DNA from 3 places in the Klebsiella sp. PL-2018 genome. Region 2 is predicted to be linked to each of the others. Evidence: predicted binding sites of a transcription regulator. Region 2 holds the regulator's gene; each other region holds the start of a gene.
The links. The regulator PhoB, encoded in region 2, activates phosphate uptake and scavenging genes when phosphate is short. The targets are predictions, from matches to a motif close to CTGTCATAAAACTGNCNNAT.

Region 1 (5,812 bases), 1.3 Mb from region 2:
CGGTGTAATCCTGTTTCAGTTCAGTGATCAGCTCTTCAATACGCCCGGTAGAGATCGGGTCCAGCGCCGAGCAGGGCTCATCCAGCAGCAGAACTTCCGGACGAATAGCGATACCGCGCGCGATGCACAGACGCTGCTGCTGGCCACCGGAGAGAGAATATCCGCTCTGATGCAGTTTATCTTTGGTTTCATTCCACAATGCGGCTTTGGTCAATGCCCACTGCACGCGCTCATCCATATCCGTGCGGGAAAGCTTCTCAAACAGGCGCACGCCAAAGGCGATGTTGTCATAAATCGACATCGGGAACGGCGTCGGCTTCTGGAACACCATCCCCACTTTGGCGCGCAGCAGGGCGATATCCTGGGTGTTGGTCAGAATATTATCGCCATCGAGCAGAATTTCGCCTTCCGCACGCTGCTCCGGGTACAGCTCAAACATTTTGTTGAACGTACGCAGCAGCGTGGATTTACCGCAGCCTGACGGCCCGATAAACGCCGTAACCTGGTTTTTGGTAATATCCAGGTTGATGTTTTTCAGGGCATGGAATTTTCCGTAGTAGAAATTCAGGTTACGAACTGAAAGTTTACCCGGGGTCGCATTCACCATACTCATCTCGTTCTTTTCCTCATTCGGCGCCGCGTTTCGCCGCGCCGCAAAAATTAACCGTGTTTATTCTTCGCGAAAACAACGCGCGCCAGAATGTTCAGCAGCAATACGCACAGGGTGATAATCAAGACCCCGGCCCATGCCAGTTGCTGCCACTCCGCAAAGGGACTCATGGCAAATTTGAAAATCGTCACCGGCAGGTTCGCAATCGGCTGCATCATGTCGGTGCTCCAGAACTGGTTGGAGAGCGCGGTAAACAGCAGCGGTGCCGTTTCCCCGGCGATACGGGCGATGGCCAGCAGAATACCTGTCATAATGCCCGATACCGATGCTTTCAGGGTGATCGCAGAGATCATGCGCCACTTCGGCGTACCCAACGCATATGCCGCCTCACGCAGGCTGTCCGGTACCAGCTTCAGCATGTTTTCAGTGGTACGAATAACGATAGGCACCTGCAGCAGCGCCAGCGCAATCACGCCCGCCCAGCCGGAAAAGTGCTGCATCTGCGCAACGACGATGGTGTAAACAAACAGACCGACGACAATCGACGGCGCGGAAAGCAGGATATCGTTAATAAAACGAATCACTTCGGCCAGCAAGGATTTACGGCCATATTCCGCCAGATAAATCCCCGCCAGAATCCCCAGCGGGGTACCGATAACCGTCGACCAGAGGATCAGCAATCCGCTGCCCGCCAGGGCGTTTGCCAGACCACCGCCCGCCGTATTTGGCGGCGGCGTCATTTCAGTAAACAGCGCCAGGCTCATGCCGTCGATGCCGCGGGTGACGGTGGACATCAGGATCCAGATCAGCCAGAACAGACCAAACGCCATGGTCGCCATCGATAGCGTCAGGGCGAGACGGTTTTTCATGCGGCGTTTTGCCTGCATTTTGCGACGGGATTCCGCCAGCTCCGCGGTGGTTTGTAATTCAATCGTCGCCATTAGCGAGCCCCCTCATTCTTAGCCAGGCGCATGATCATAAACTTCGATGCGGCCAGAACAATAAAGGTGATAACGAACAGAATCAGGCCCAGCTCCATCAGTGCGGCAACGTGCAGTCCGGTTTCCGCTTCGGCAAACTCATTCGCCAGCGCGGAGGTGATGCTGTTGCCCGGCATATATAACGAAGCGCTATCAAGCTGGTAGGTGTTGCCGATAATAAAGGTCACCGCCATGGTTTCCCCCAGCGCGCGCCCCAGACCGAGCATTACCCCGCCGATCACGCCGTTTTTGGTGAAAGGCAGAACGATACGCCAGATAACTTCCCACGTTGTGCAGCCGATACCGTAGGCGGACTCTTTCATCATCACCGGCGTCTGTTCAAAGACGTCACGCATAACGGCCGCGATGTAAGGAATGATCATGATGGCCAGAATCACGCCCGCCGCCAGAATACCGATACCAAATGCCGGGCCCGCAAAGAGCGCGCCAACGAACGGAATGGTCGACAGAACGTTGCCAACCGGCTCCTGAAAATAGGTCGCAAACAGCGGGGCGAAAATAAACAGGCCCCACATGCCGTAAACGATACTGGGGATCGCAGCCAGCAGCTCAATAGCGATACCCAGCGGGCGCTTCAGCCAGGCGGGTGACAGTTCCGTCAGGAACAGCGCGATACCGAAGCTCACCGGTACGGCGATCAGCAGCGCGATAAATGAGGTGACCAGCGTCCCGTAAATGGGTACCAGGGCGCCGAAAATCTGGTTCGGCGCATCCCACTCTTTGGTCCACAGAAAGGCAAAGCCAAATTTCTCAATGCTTGGCCAGGACGAGATGATAAGGGAGACGATGATGCCGCCAAGCATCAATAGCACAATCAGCGCCGCCAGTTTTACCAGCACGCTGAAAATTATGTCACCCTTTTTCCCCGGAGGGTTAAATGCCGGCTTGGTTGCAGCCATAAGTTACTCTTCAGTTTCGGGCCAGAAAAAATCGTAGTTTACTGATCTTTCTGGCAAAGGTAATGCCATACCCTAAATAATTCGAGCTGCAGGCAGGCAGCTGGCTTGTGGATCCCCGGGAACATAGATGGGCTATGTGACCGGGGTGAACAAGCGCTGCCAACGCACCTGTAGCTCGAAGGCTGACGGGTATTAGTACAGCGCTTTACCGCTGCTGTCTTTTACGTTGGTCTTCCATGCCGCGCGAACTTGCTCAACCACGCTTTCCGGCAGGGTAGCATAGTCCAGCGCGTTGGCTTCTTTACCGCCGTTTTTATACGCCCAGTCGAAGAACTTCAGCACTTCGGCGGTCTGCTCTGGCTTGTTGGAAGCCTTGTGGACCAGAATGAAGGTGGTTGAAGTGATCGGCCATGCGTTGTCGCCTTTCTGATTCGTCAGATCCTGTGCAAAGGATTTGCTCCAGTCGATTTCTTTCGCCGCGTTAGCGAAGTTATCTTCAGTCGGGCTCACCGGCTTGCCATCGGCGGACAGCAGTTTGGTGTAAGCGAGGTTGTTCTGTTTTGCGTAGGCATATTCTACGTAGCCGATAGAGCCCGGCAGACGCTGAACGAACGCGGCGATGCCGTCGTTGCCTTTACCGCCCAGACCGGTCGGCCAGTTAACGGTTGAGCCCGCGCCGATTTTAGATTTCCACTCTTCGTTCACCTTCGCCAGATAGCTGGTGAAAACGAAGGAAGTACCGGAACCATCGGCACGACGAACCACCGCGATGTTCTGAGAAGGCAGCTTCATGCCCGGGTTGAGCTTAGCAATCGCCGCGTCATCCCATTTTTTGATTTTGCCCAGGTAGATATCACCCAGCGTTTTACCGTCAAGCACCAGCTCACCGGATTTCACGCCAGGCAGGTTAATTGCCAGCACTACGCCGCCGATAACGGTCGGAAACTGGAACAGACCTTCCTGAGCCAGCTTGTCATCAGCAAGAGGGGCATCAGAAGCACCGAAGTCTACGGTGTTGGCCGTAATTTGTTTTACGCCGCCAGAGGAGCCGATACCCTGGTAATTGACTTTATTACCCGTTTCCTTGTTATAGGTATCTGCCCATTTGGCATACACCGGCGCGGGGAAAGTTGCACCTGCGCCAGTCAGGCTTGCTGCTGCAAAAACAGAGAAAGCGCTCATCGATAAGGTCGCGGCGACAACTGTTGCGACGGTGGTACGCATAACGTTCATAATGTCTCCTGCTGGATTCGTAAACCATTGTTTCGAAGCTATGGTGAGCAAAATAGGACAAACAGGTGACAGTAAAATGTACGAATTATTACAGTTTTATGACAAGCAAAAAGACGGGAATTTACATTAAATAAAAACAATACAAATCATATTGTTACTATGGTTAATGATAGAAAGATTAGCGGAAAATTTTATTTTTATGACAGCGCAAAAGCGTCTCAAAAATGACAGGCTGTCATAAAGCGGGTGGGATCTCGCTGTTCGCCGCAAATAAAAAGGGCCGCCGGACGGCAGCCCTTTCAGCGCTGTAAAATCGTTATTCCACGGTAACTGATTTCGCCAGGTTACGCGGCTGGTCAACGTCAGTCCCTTTGATCAGCGCGACGTGATACGCCAGCAGCTGCAGCGGTACGGTATAGAAGATTGGCGCGATCGCCTCTTCAACATGCGGCATCTCGATGATGTGCATATTGTCGCTGCCGGTGAAACCCGCATCGCCGTCAGCAAAAACGTACAGCTGGCCGCCGCGAGCGCGAACCTCTTCAATGTTGGATTTCAATTTTTCCAGCAGTTCGTTGTTCGGCGCGACCACCACCACCGGCATTTCAGCGTCAATCAGCGCCAGCGGACCATGCTTCAGCTCGCCGGCAGCATAGGCTTCCGCATGAATATAGGAGATCTCTTTCAGCTTCAGCGCCCCTTCCAGGGCAATGGGATACTGATCGCCGCGGCCAAGGAACAGCGCGTGGTGTTTGTCAGAGAAGTTCTCAGCCAGCGCCTCAATACGCTTGTCCTGCGAAAGCACCTGCTCAATGCGGCTCGGCAGCGCCTGCAGGCCATGCACGATATCATGTTCAATCGACGCATCCTGGCCTTTGAGTCGCGCCAGTTTCGCCACCAGCATCAGCAGAACGGTCAGCTGCGTCGTGAAGGCTTTAGTCGAGGCGACGCCGATTTCCGTCCCGGCGTTGGTCATCATCGCCAGATCGGACTCACGCACCAGGGATGATCCAGGCACGTTACAAATCGCCAGCGACCCCAGATAGCCCAACTCTTTCGACAGGCGCAGGCCGGCGAGGGTGTCCGCCGTCTCGCCGGATTGAGAGAGGGTGATCATCAGGCTGTTGCGACGCACGGCCGATTTGCGATAGCGGAACTCGGAGGCGATTTCAACATCGCACGGCACCCCTGCCAGCGACTCAAACCAGTAGCGGGACACCATACCTGAGTTGTAGGAGGTGCCGCAGGCGATGATCTGAATATGCTCGACCTTAGACAGCAGCTCGTTAGCCTGCGGGCCCAGCTCGCTTAAATCAACCTCGCCGTGGCTAATGCGCCCGGAGAGGGTATTTTTGATGGCGTTCGGCTGCTCGTAGATCTCTTTCTGCATATAGTGACGATAGATACCTTTATCGCCCGCGTCGTACTGCAGACTGGATTCAATATCCGGGCGCTGCACTTCGGCGCCGGATTTGTCAAAGAGAGTCACGGAACGGCGGGTGACTTCCGCAATATCGCCCTCTTCGAGGAAGATAAAGCGGCGGGTAACCGGCAGCAGCGCCAGCTGATCGGAGGCAATGAAGTTTTCCCCCATCCCCAGGCCAATCACCAGCGGGCTTCCTGAACGAGCGGCCAGCAGCGTACCCGGATCGCGGGAATCCATGATCACGGTGCCATAAGCGCCGCGCAGCTGCGGGATAGTCCGCAGAACCGCATCACGCAGAGTACCGCCCTGTTCCAGCTCCCAGTGAACCAGGTGCGCAATAACCTCCGTGTCAGTCTCGGAGGCGAAAACGTAGCCCCTCGACTGCAACAGCTCGCGCAGCGGCTCATGGTTTTCGATAATCCCGTTATGCACCACCACAATATGGTCAGAAACATGCGGATGCGCGTTACCTTCAGACGGTTCGCCGTGCGTCGCCCAGCGGGTATGGGCAATCCCGGTACCGCCGTGCAACGGATGTTCTTCCAGCGCCTGGGCCAGCATCTGTACTTTCCCGAGGCGGCGAACGCGGTTCAAATGACCTTCGTTATCGACGACGGCCAGACCGGCGGAGTCATAACCGCGG
Region 2 (5,812 bases):
GAACCGCGTCGCTTTTGCTGGCGCCGACGGTGGTTAAATGGCCGCTGGCGATAATCGGCAGCGCCCGGTCGCCGCGCAGTTCGCAGGCCAGCTGGTACTGCTGCTGGTAGTAGTCGCTGATGGCGCTGAGCAGCAGCTGCTGCTTTTCGCCGCCAGAGTGCCCGGCCTGGCTGGTCACCAGCTCACGCGGGCGCAGGAACGGTACCGGACAAAAAATCGCCCCCGGCGTACCGTCGCGCAGCGGCAGGATAAAAGGGGCGTGGCCGGCATTGGCCACCACCGTCGTATTCAGGAAGGCGAGAATGTCTCGCGACTCGTTGAGGGTGGCAACCGAATCGTGGTTTCCCGCCAGCACCACCAGCCGGCAGCGGGTCTGCTGCAGCTGAACGACAAAGCGGTTATACAGCTCGCGCGCGTAGCTCGGCGGTGAGCCGGTATCAAAAATATCGCCCGCAACAATAATGGCATCGACATCATGTTCCTGCGCGCTGGCCAGCAGCCAGTCGAGAAACGCCTGATGTTCGGCGGCGCGACTTTTGCTGTAAAAATTTTGCCCAAGGTGCCAGTCAGAGGTGTGAAGGATGCGCATAGTTGTTCCCTGGAGAAAAAGCGTAAGCGGCATTATATACCCGTCATCCTTCAAGTTGCTTATGCGTTGGCTACGTCCAGCCACCTGGTTACCTGTACTTGTGGGGAGTGAAACCTGAATTATTGAGGGGATAACGCTGCTTTTGGGTGAGTTAAGTCCGTGTCACAATTCGAAATCCGCGTTCATCTGGCGGTCATTTTTTTCATAAATCTGTCATAAATCTGACGCATAATGGCCGCGCACTTCTATACTGATGGCTAAAAAATACAGGGTAAATAATGGCGAGAAGAATTCTGGTCGTTGAAGATGAAGCTCCAATCCGCGAAATGGTTTGCTTTGTTCTGGAGCAAAACGGCTTTCAGCCCGTCGAGGCGGAAGATTTTGACAGCGCGGTCAATCAGCTCAATGAACCCTGGCCTGATTTGATCCTCCTTGACTGGATGCTGCCGGGCGGGTCGGGTCTGCAGTTTATTAAACAGCTCAAGCGTGAAGCGATGACCCGTGATATTCCGGTGGTGATGCTGACCGCCCGCGGCGAAGAGGAAGATCGCGTCCGCGGCCTGGAGACCGGCGCCGATGACTACATCACTAAGCCGTTTTCCCCGAAAGAGCTGGTGGCGCGAATTAAAGCCGTGATGCGGCGCATTTCGCCGATGGCGGTGGAGGAGGTGATTGAAATGCAGGGGCTGAGCCTCGACCCCTCTTCGCATCGCGTCATGACCGGCGAAAATCCGCTGGATATGGGGCCTACGGAGTTTAAATTACTCCACTTCTTCATGACGCACCCGGAGCGAGTCTATAGCCGCGAACAGCTGCTGAATCACGTCTGGGGAACCAACGTTTATGTCGAAGACAGAACGGTAGACGTGCATATTCGCCGTCTGCGCAAAGCGCTGGAACATAGCGGCCATGACCGGATGGTACAAACGGTTCGCGGTACGGGATATCGTTTCTCCGCCCGTTTCTGAATGCTGACAGGAGTGTGAACCGTGCTGGAACGGCTGTCATGGAAAAGGCTGGCGCTTGAGCTTTTCTTGTGTTGTATCCCGGCCCTGATCCTCGGGGCGTTTTTAGGTTACCTGCCGTGGTTTTTATTGGCGGCAGTGACCGGTCTTCTTGTCTGGCATTTCTGGAATCTGATGCGCCTGTCGTGGTGGCTGTGGGTTGATCGCAGCATGACGCCGCCGCCGGGCAGCGGCAGCTGGGAGCCGCTGCTTTACGGACTGCACCAGATGCAGATGCGTAATAAAAAGCGCCGCCGTGAGCTGGGAAGCCTGATTAAGCGCTTTCGCAGCGGGGCGGAGTCTCTGCCGGATGCGGTGGTGCTGACCACCGAAGAAGGGGTGATGTTCTGGTGCAACGGTCTGGCCCAGCAGATCCTGAATCTGCGCTGGCCTGACGATAACGGGCAGAACATCCTTAACCTCTTGCGCTACCCTGAATTTGCCAATTATCTGAAATACCGCGATTTTTCCAAACCGCTCAATCTGGTGCTGAATAACGGCCGTCATCTTGAAATTCGCGTGATGCCCTATAGCGATAAACAGCTGCTGATGGTGGCGCGCGATGTCACGCAGATGCACCAGCTGGAAGGGGCGCGGCGAAACTTTTTCGCCAACGTCAGCCACGAACTGCGCACGCCGTTGACGGTGCTGCAGGGGTATCTGGAGATGATGCAGGAGCAGGTGCTGGAAGGGGGAACGCGCGAAAAAGCATTGCACACCATGCGTGAACAAACCCAGCGCATGGAAGGCCTGGTTAAGCAACTGCTGACGCTGTCGCGAATCGAAGCCGCGCCGGTACTGGCGATGAACGATAAAATCGATGTGCCGATGATGCTGCGGGTGGTCGAGCGCGAGGCGCAAACGCTAAGCCAGCAGAGGCAGGTGCTGCATTTTTCGGTCGATGAATCGCTGAAAGTACTGGGTAATGAAGAACAGCTGCGCAGCGCCATTTCCAACCTGGTCTATAACGCGGTCAACCATACGCCGCCGGGAACGGACATTACCGTAAGCTGGCAGCGCGCGCCGCACGGAGCGTTGTTCAGCGTCGAAGATAACGGGCCGGGCATCGCGCCGGAACATATTCCGCGTCTGACCGAGCGTTTCTACCGGGTGGATAAAGCGCGTTCAAGACAGACCGGCGGCAGCGGTCTGGGGCTGGCGATCGTCAAACACGCCGTCAGCCATCACGATAGCCGCCTCGAAATTGAGAGTACGCTGGGGAAAGGCACCCGCTTTAGCTTCCTGTTACCGGAACGTTTAATTGCCAAAAATTGAGCCCGAGCGGCCGGGTGTCAGAATAACTTGCCAATGACCAGCTTCGGCTGGTCATTTTCCTTTGCAGCGCAATCACAGCTGCGTAATTAACGAACGCTCGCTGCTTTTTTGTTCGCATGATAAGCCAGATGTTTTCTATCCATCAGGTAAATAATTCTACGCATCAAAATAGAGTTAGCATAATCATCTGCTTTTGCGATCCCTCCTTGCTTTAAAACGTTATAAGCGTTTAAATTGCCCCCCTACGGTCGCAGACAGACTGTTTTTGCGTGGTAATTCAAAAAACAATTCTTTTCCACGCCGCTTTGGGAGCATATCCCGCTGAGTTTACTGACAATGGCCGCTGTATCATCCCCAGGGGAAAGGCGCGGTATTTATCCGTTTTTACAACACCACATCCACAGGCTGTAATGAATTTATGACCCATCAGTTAAAATCTCGCGACATCATAGCGTTGGGCTTTATGACCTTCGCGCTGTTTGTCGGCGCAGGCAATATTATCTTCCCCCCAATGGTTGGCTTACAGGCCGGCGAACACGTCTGGAGCGCGGCCATTGGCTTTCTGATTACCGCCGTGGGTCTGCCGGTGCTAACGGTCGTGGCGCTGGCAAAAGTCGGCGGCGGCGTAGAGAGCCTGAGCACGCCGATTGGTAAAGTCGCCGGTATCCTGCTGGCGGTCGTCTGCTATCTGGCCGTAGGGCCGCTGTTCGCGACCCCGCGTACCGCGACCGTCTCTTTTGAGGTGGGGATTGCGCCGCTGACCGGCGACGGCCCGCTGCCGCTGCTGATTTACAGCATTATCTATTTTGCGCTGGTGATCCTCGTTTCGCTCTACCCGGGCAAGCTGCTGGACACCGTGGGGAATTTCCTCGCGCCGCTGAAAATTATCGCCCTGATTATTCTCGCCGTGGCGGCAATCGTCTGGCCTGCCGGTCCGCTGAGCCACGCGATGGAAGCCTACCGCACCGCGCCGTTCTCTAACGGCTTCGTCAACGGCTATCTGACCATGGACACCCTCGGGGCAATGGTCTTTGGTATCGTGATTGTCAACGCCGCGCGTTCTCGCGGCGTGACCGAAGCCCGCCTGCTGACCCGCTACACCGTCTGGGCTGGCCTGATGGCCGGCGTGGGCCTGACGCTGCTGTACCTGGCGCTGTTCCGTTTAGGTTCCGATAGCGGCACGCTGGTGGAGCAGTCCGCTAACGGCGCGGCGATTCTGCATGCTTACGTCCAGCACACCTTCGGCGGCGCGGGAAGCTTCCTGCTGGCGGCGCTGATCTTTATCGCCTGTCTGGTGACGGCGGTGGGCCTGACCTGCGCCTGCGCGGAGTTCTTTGCCCAGTATCTGCCGTTCTCCTACCGTACGCTGGTGTTTATCCTCGGCCTGTTTTCGATGGCGGTCTCCAACCTCGGCCTGAGCCACCTGATTCAGATTTCGATTCCGGTGCTGACGGCTATCTATCCGCCGTGTATCGCACTGGTTGTATTAAGCTTTACCCGCGGTTGGTGGCATAATTCGTCCCGCGTTATCGCCCCGGCAATGTTTATCAGCCTGATGTTTGGTATCATTGACGGCATTAAAGCGTCGGCGTTTGCAGAGATGATGCCGTCCTGGACCGCGCGTCTGCCGCTGGCGGAGCAGGGCCTGGCCTGGCTGATGCCAACCGCCGTTATGGTGGTGCTGGCGGTTATCTGGGATCGCGCAGCGGGACGTCAGGTGACATCCAGCGCGCACTAACCGACGCTTTACACAGGTGTTTAACCACGGGACTTCAGGTCCCGTGGTTTTTTGTTTTTTTGGTCACCCTCCTTTGTTCTTTGCCCCCGCGAAGGCCAGAGGAGAAAAACGGCATGGAACACGATGGAAAGTAGTAACAAGCTTAAGCGCGGGCTAAGTACCCGGCATATTCGCTTTATGGCGCTGGGGTCGGCAATCGGTACCGGCCTTTTCTATGGTTCGGCTGACGCGATTAAAATGGCGGGGCCGAGCGTTCTGTTGGCTTATATTATCGGCGGCGCCGCGGCCTACATTATCATGCGCGCGCTGGGCGAGATGTCGGTGCATAACCCGGCCGCCAGTTCATTCTCGCGCTACGCGCAGGATTATCTTGGCCCGCTGGCGGGCTATATCACCGGCTGGACCTACTGTTTCGAAATTCTGATTGTCGCCATCGCCGACGTCACGGCCTTCGGTATCTATATGGGCGTCTGGTTCCCGGCGGTACCGCACTGGATCTGGGTACTCAGCGTGGTGCTGATTATCTGCGCCGTCAACCTGATGAGCGTGAAGGTCTTCGGCGAGCTGGAGTTCTGGTTCTCCTTCTTCAAAGTCGCCACGATTATCATCATGATCCTCGCCGGTTTCGGCATCATTATCTGGGGTATTGGCAACGGCGGGCAGCCGACGGGTATCCACAACCTCTGGAGCAACGGCGGCTTCTTCAGCAACGGCTGGCTGGGGATGGTGATGTCGCTGCAGATGGTAATGTTCGCCTACGGCGGGATCGAAATCATCGGTATCACCGCCGGCGAAGCGAAAGATCCGGAGAAATCCATTCCGCGCGCCATTAACTCGGTGCCGATGCGTATCCTGGTGTTTTACGTCGGGACGCTGTTTGTGATTATGTCTATCTATCCGTGGAACCAGGTGGGGACCAACGGCAGCCCGTTCGTACTGACCTTCCAGCATCTCGGCATCACTTTTGCCGCCAGCATCCTGAACTTTGTGGTGCTGACCGCTTCGCTGTCGGCGATTAACTCCGACGTCTTTGGCGTGGGGCGTATGCTGCACGGCATGGCGGAACAGGGCAGCGCACCGAAGATGTTCGCGAAAACCTCCCGTCGCGGGGTGCCGTGGGTGACGGTGACGGTGATGACGATTGCCCTGCTGTTCGCGGTCTATCTTAACTACATTATGCCGGAGAACGTCTTCCTGGTGATCGCC
Region 3 (5,812 bases), 530 kb from region 2:
TGGCCTGCGCGAGCTGGAAGCGCTGTCCGACTGGCTACTGGTGGAAGGGGCGGGGGGCTGGTTTACGCCGCTGTCAGAAACGCTGACCTTTGCCGATTGGGTACAGGAAGAGCGGCTGCCGGTGATTTTAGTGGTCGGCGTTAAGCTGGGGTGCATCAACCATGCCATGCTGACCGCTCAGGCGGTGCTACAGGCCGGACTGCCGCTGGCGGGCTGGATAGCCAACGATATCCAGCCGCCCGCCAGGCGCCATCCTGAATATCTGGCAACGCTGAAACGCGTGCTGCCCGCGCCGTTTCTTGGCGAGATCCCGTGGCTGGCGGAGGCGGCTCAGCGCGAGGATCTCGGTCAGTATCTCGACCTCAGCGCGCTGGATCGGGCGTCATCCACTTCGCCAGCAGCGGGGCATCCAGCTGGATAACGTCTCCCTGGGCTACGCTGCGTCCACAGTGCAGCAGACAGAAACGATCCGCCACCCGACGAATAAACGGCAGGTGCTGTTCGGCGATCAGCACCGTCAGGCCAATATCGCGGTTCAGGCGCATCAGTAAATCCCCGAGCTTGTGCAGGAAGCGCTGGCCGCCGCCGCGCGAAGGTTCGTCGAGGATCAGCAGGCGCGGACGGGTTATCAGCGCCCTGGCCAGCGCCAGCTGATACTGATCGTCGGCGCTCAGGGTAATCCCTTTACTTTGGCGCAGAGCGTACAGCTCGGGGAACAGATCGTAAATCTCTCCGGCGACCGCTGACGCCGGTTCGCCGCCCGCCGCAAGGGCAATGTGCAAATTTTCCTCCACGCTCAGCTGCGAAAAAATCCGTTTATCCTGCGGTACATAGCCAATGCCGATGGCGCTGCGCGACTGCGCGGAGAGCGGCATCAGGTCATAGGGCGCCGATCCTCCGTCCTGCCAGGTGATAGTGCCGCTGGCCACCGGCAGATGACCGGTAATACAGTTGACGAGCGTGGTTTTCCCCATTCCCTGGCGCCCCATGACGCAAGTGCATTTACCGGGTTTGAGCTCAAGGTCAACATTCCACAGCGTGTGCTGGCTTCCGTAATAGTGGTTCACGGCGCGTAGACTCAACATAGACGTTTTCTCCTTTCCTGGGATAGCAGGCGACGAGAAGATTCTGCAAATCTCTTGCCAGGAAAAAGAACTCTCGGTATTTGCTGGTCAATACAGGTGCGACCGGGCACAAGCGGACCGACCTTGCACTTTCCCGGTGCCCGCGCGCTGAAATGTGGTGCAAAAAATAACAAAAAATCTAGCCACTCTTCGCCAATAAACAGCAAAAAAAATTCAATTAATTTTTTTCGCGGCGGGTTTGGTCGGGGCGACGGGTTTTGTTCGGGTGGCTCGGGTCATGGGCTGCAGACAGTTATCCACTATTCCTGTGGATAACCTTGTGTATTAGAGTTAGAAAACTTGCGGTAAGCTAGAGAGTACGCGGCCTGCGGCCGAATTGGCGCGAAACCCGTCTTTTATTAAATTCTATTAAATATCAATTATTTAAATAAAATCAATGCCTGTAAGAAAAGTGTCACCGACTGCCATAAAACATTCATCCCCTCGCTTGACAAATGTTAAATGGTCATACTTTTTGGGGATAACCCTGAGGCGTGGTCGATTATCCCGTAAAGCGGTTTTTATTCGTCCATGTTGGCGGTAAAAAGCGCTAATTAGTCCGACTACGATAATACGGCACTGTTTTTATATCCAGTATTTTTTATTGGCAAAAGCTGAGCCGGCGAGTAGAATTAAACACCTGCCGTTCAACCCTTCTTCAGGTTCTGATTGATGAGTAAACCGTTCAAGCTGCATTCTGCTTTCCGTCCCTCCGGCGATCAGCCGGAAGCCATTCGTCGCCTGGAAGAGGGGCTGGAAGATGGCCTGGCGCATCAAACCCTGCTCGGGGTCACCGGCTCAGGTAAAACGTTTACCATCGCCAACGTCATTGCTGACCTGCAGCGTCCGACGATGGTGCTGGCGCCAAACAAAACCCTGGCGGCGCAGCTATACGGCGAAATGAAAGAGTTCTTCCCGGAGAACGCGGTGGAGTATTTCGTCTCGTACTACGACTACTACCAGCCGGAAGCCTACGTGCCAAGCTCGGACACCTTCATCGAGAAAGATGCGTCGGTGAACGAACATATTGAACAGATGCGTCTGTCGGCGACCAAAGCGCTGCTGGAGCGTCGCGACGTGGTGGTGGTGGCCTCGGTCTCCGCTATCTACGGTCTGGGCGATCCGGATCTGTATCTGAAAATGATGCTGCATCTGACGGTCGGCATGATTATCGACCAGCGCGCTATTTTGCGCCGCCTGGCCGAGCTGCAGTATACCCGCAACGATCAGGCCTTCCAGCGCGGTACCTTCCGCGTGCGCGGCGAGGTGATTGATATCTTCCCGGCGGAGTCTGACGATATCGCGCTGCGCGTTGAGCTGTTCGATGAGGAAGTTGAGCGCCTGTCGCTGTTCGATCCGCTGACCGGTCATATTGAGTCGACGATCCCGCGCTTCACCGTTTATCCCAAAACCCACTACGTCACCCCGCGCGAGCGCATCGTCCAGGCGATGGAAGAGATTAAAGTTGAACTGTCGGAGCGGCGTAAGGGACTGCTGGAGAACAACAAGCTGCTGGAAGAGCAGCGTCTGAGCCAGCGTACGCAGTTCGACCTCGAAATGATGAACGAGCTGGGCTACTGCTCGGGGATTGAAAACTACTCGCGCTATCTGTCGGGCCGTGGGCCGGGCGAACCGCCGCCGACGCTGTTTGACTACCTGCCGGCCGATGGTCTGCTGGTCATCGATGAGTCCCACGTCACGATCCCGCAGATCGGCGGTATGTACCGCGGGGACCGGGCGCGCAAAGAGACGCTGGTGGAGTACGGTTTCCGCCTGCCGTCGGCGCTCGATAACCGTCCGCTCAAGTTTGAAGAGTTTGAGGCCCTGGCGCCGCAAACCATCTATGTTTCGGCGACGCCGGGAGCCTATGAGCTGGATAAATCCGGCGACGAGGTGGTGGACCAGGTCGTCCGTCCTACGGGGCTGCTGGATCCGGTCATCGAAGTGCGTCCGGTAGGCACCCAGGTCGACGATCTGCTCTCGGAGATTCGCATCCGCACCGCGATCAACGAGCGCGTGCTGGTCACGACGCTGACCAAACGCATGGCGGAAGATTTAACCGAATATCTGGAAGAGCACGGCGAACGGGTGCGCTACCTGCACTCGGACATCGACACCGTGGAGCGCATGGAGATTATCCGCGATCTGCGCCTCGGCGAGTTTGACGTGCTGGTGGGGATCAACCTGCTGCGTGAAGGTTTGGATATGCCGGAAGTGTCGCTGGTGGCGATCCTGGATGCCGATAAAGAAGGCTTCCTGCGCTCTGAACGCTCGCTGATTCAGACCATTGGCCGCGCGGCGCGAAATATCAACGGCAAAGCGATTCTCTACGGCGATAAAATCACCCCGTCGATGGCGAAAGCGATCGGGGAAACCGAGCGCCGCCGCGAGAAGCAGCAGGCGTACAACGAAGAGCACGGTATCGTTCCGCAGGGTCTGAATAAGAAAGTGGTCGATATTCTGGCGCTCGGTCAGAATATCGCGAAAACCAAAACCAAGGGGCGCGGCAAGTCTCGCTCACCGGTTGAGGCGGATGTCGTCGCGCTAACGCCGAAGGCGCTCCAGCAGAAGATTCACGAACTGGAAGGGCAGATGATGCAGCACGCGCAGAACCTGGAGTTTGAAGAGGCGGCGCAAATTCGCGACCAGCTTCACCAGCTGCGCGAGCTGTTTATCGCCGCTTCGTAGCGGCGTTGCCAGATAAATATCGCCCGGGCCTTACCGGGTCTTCGGGCGATGGACGGGATGTGTTTTTCGTAGGTCGGGTAAGGCGCCAGCCGCCACCCGACAGAAAAGCGGGCACATGAGCCGAAACGCTTTGGTTATTTGTTGCCCCTCTGTCGCGATTTTCCGTGATGCTTAATGTTGGCTTAATCTTGTTTGGCGAAACTATCCTCACTTTACTGAGGATAGCGCCATGCAAAAATTAACCTTCCGCGAATACCTGGCAGTCACCTGCGCGTTTGTTATCGTCGTTGCCTTTTTCCATCAGTGGGTGCTGACGTTCTGACGCGAAGCTTTAGGGAAGAGTACCCAGGCGCGAACGCCGGGCCCGGGCTGTCGGTTATGTAAAAAGAACTGCGCGTCGTGCAGCTGGGCGATGCGGGTGACGATGCTTAACCCGAGACCAATACCGCCATAGCGGCTGTCCATGCGGACGAACGCTTTGCTTAACTCACCGCTTTTAGCCTCATCAATTCCCGGGCCTTCATCCTCAACGGCCAGAATGGGCGTTGGGCCAGGCGCTATCGACACTTTAATCGTCGACCCCGTCGGGCTATAACGATGCGCGTTTTCGACCAGGTTACGTAAAATAACCTGCACCAGCGTGGCGTCGCCCGACACGATCGCCTCTCCATCCTTGACGTTGATCGCCAGCGTCTGCTGGCGCTGCTGCAGCATAGTCTCAAGCTCGCTCTGCAGCGGTTCGATTACATCCTCTTTCAGCGCAACCTGCTGATAGCTTCCGGCGGAGAATGACTGGCCAACGCGCGCCAGCTGAAGCAGCTGGGTAATGCTATTGGTCATTTGATCGAGACGCTGAATTAGCGGGTCCACGCTAACGCCATGCACTTTCGCCAGAAGCTCCAGGTGCAGACGCAGCCCGGCCAGCGGCGTGCGCAGCTCATGGGCGACGTCGGCGGTAAACAGACGCTCGCGATCGAGGGTTAAATTCAGGCGGGACACCAGCTGATTAATCGCGGTGGTCACCGCGGTGACTTCAGGAACCGATTCCTTCAGCGTGATAGGCTGCAGGTTGTCCGGGGTGCGGCTTTCCAGCTCGAGCTGCAGTCTGGAAAGCGGCTTTGTGATTTTTTTCACCGCCAGCAGGGAGATATACAGCGCCAGGCCGATAATCAGCAGGCTTGGGATCAGCAGGCTGGCTACCGCTTCGCGAACCTCATGCTCTATATGCTTCTGATTGTTATGCCCTTCAATGGCGCTGGCGACCAGCAGCTGAATCTGCTCCTGACTTTCATGCCACAGCCAGAACACGCTGATGAGCTGACAAACGGCCAGAATAGCGCCAATTGTCAGCAGCAGCCGATGACGCATAGTCCAGTTTTCACTGACAAAAAAAGCCATAGCGTTATTCGGTCTCCGCGTTATCAACCAGCATATAGCCAAAGCCCCGGACGGTGCGGATGCGTGATTTGCCGACTTTATCGCGCAGATTATGGATATGCACCTCCAGCGTATTGGTGGCCGGTTCGTTGTCCCAGCTGTAAATGTCGTTGTAGAGAATTTCGCGATGCACCGGGCTGCCTGCTTTCATCATCAGGCGTGAAAGCAGAGCGTACTCTTTGGGCGTTAAATCCAGGGACTGCTCGCCGAGCCAGACCAGCCGCCGGGTGACGTTCAGGCGCAGATTGCCGACGGACAGTTCGTTATCGCCCTGATTATTGTGACGACGCAGCAGGGCGCGAATGCGCGCGTTCAGCTCTTCCAGCGCAAACGGCTTAACCAGGTAGTCATCCGCGCCGGTATCCAGGCCGCTGATGCGGTCATCCACGGTATCGCGGGCGGTGAGGATCAGTACCGGCTGGCTGAACTTCTCCCGTCGCATGCGCGCCAGGAAGTGCAGACCGTCTTCATCCGGCAGGCCGAGGTCGAGAACCACCAGGCTGTAGTGGTTGCTGGCCAGAGAGAGGGCGGCTTCGTGGGCGGTTGATACGCCGTCGCAAACG

Region 1: pstS (phosphate ABC transporter substrate-binding protein PstS) is a predicted target of PhoB. The motif match lies at 3,829-3,848, and genes of this name have one in related genera.
Region 3: uvrB (excinuclease ABC subunit UvrB) is a predicted target of PhoB. The motif match lies at 1,526-1,545, and genes of this name have one in related genera.

The regions. Positions count from the first base shown of each region.
Region 1 is NZ_CP077673.1:25,760-31,571, forward strand. Features, by position in the region: gene pstB (phosphate ABC transporter ATP-binding protein PstB) at 1-613, opposite strand, end outside; gene pstA (phosphate ABC transporter permease PstA) at 661-1,551, opposite strand; gene pstC (phosphate ABC transporter permease PstC) at 1,551-2,510, opposite strand; gene pstS (phosphate ABC transporter substrate-binding protein PstS) at 2,703-3,743, opposite strand; gene glmS (glutamine--fructose-6-phosphate transaminase (isomerizing)) at 4,060-5,812, opposite strand, start outside.
Region 2 is NZ_CP077673.1:1,275,839-1,281,650, forward strand. Features, by position in the region: gene sbcD (exonuclease subunit SbcD) at 1-589, opposite strand, end outside; gene phoB (phosphate response regulator transcription factor PhoB) at 868-1,557, shown strand; gene phoR (phosphate regulon sensor histidine kinase PhoR) at 1,579-2,868, shown strand; gene brnQ (branched-chain amino acid transporter carrier protein BrnQ) at 3,287-4,606, shown strand; gene proY (proline-specific permease ProY) at 4,730-5,812, shown strand, end outside.
Region 3 is NZ_CP077673.1:1,810,422-1,816,233, forward strand. Features, by position in the region: gene bioD (dethiobiotin synthase) at 1-421, shown strand, start outside; gene MKleb_RS08410 (ABC transporter ATP-binding protein) at 363-1,085, opposite strand; gene uvrB (excinuclease ABC subunit UvrB) at 1,797-3,812, shown strand; gene pmrB (two-component system sensor histidine kinase PmrB) at 4,113-5,210, opposite strand; gene pmrA (two-component system response regulator PmrA) at 5,215-5,812, opposite strand, start outside.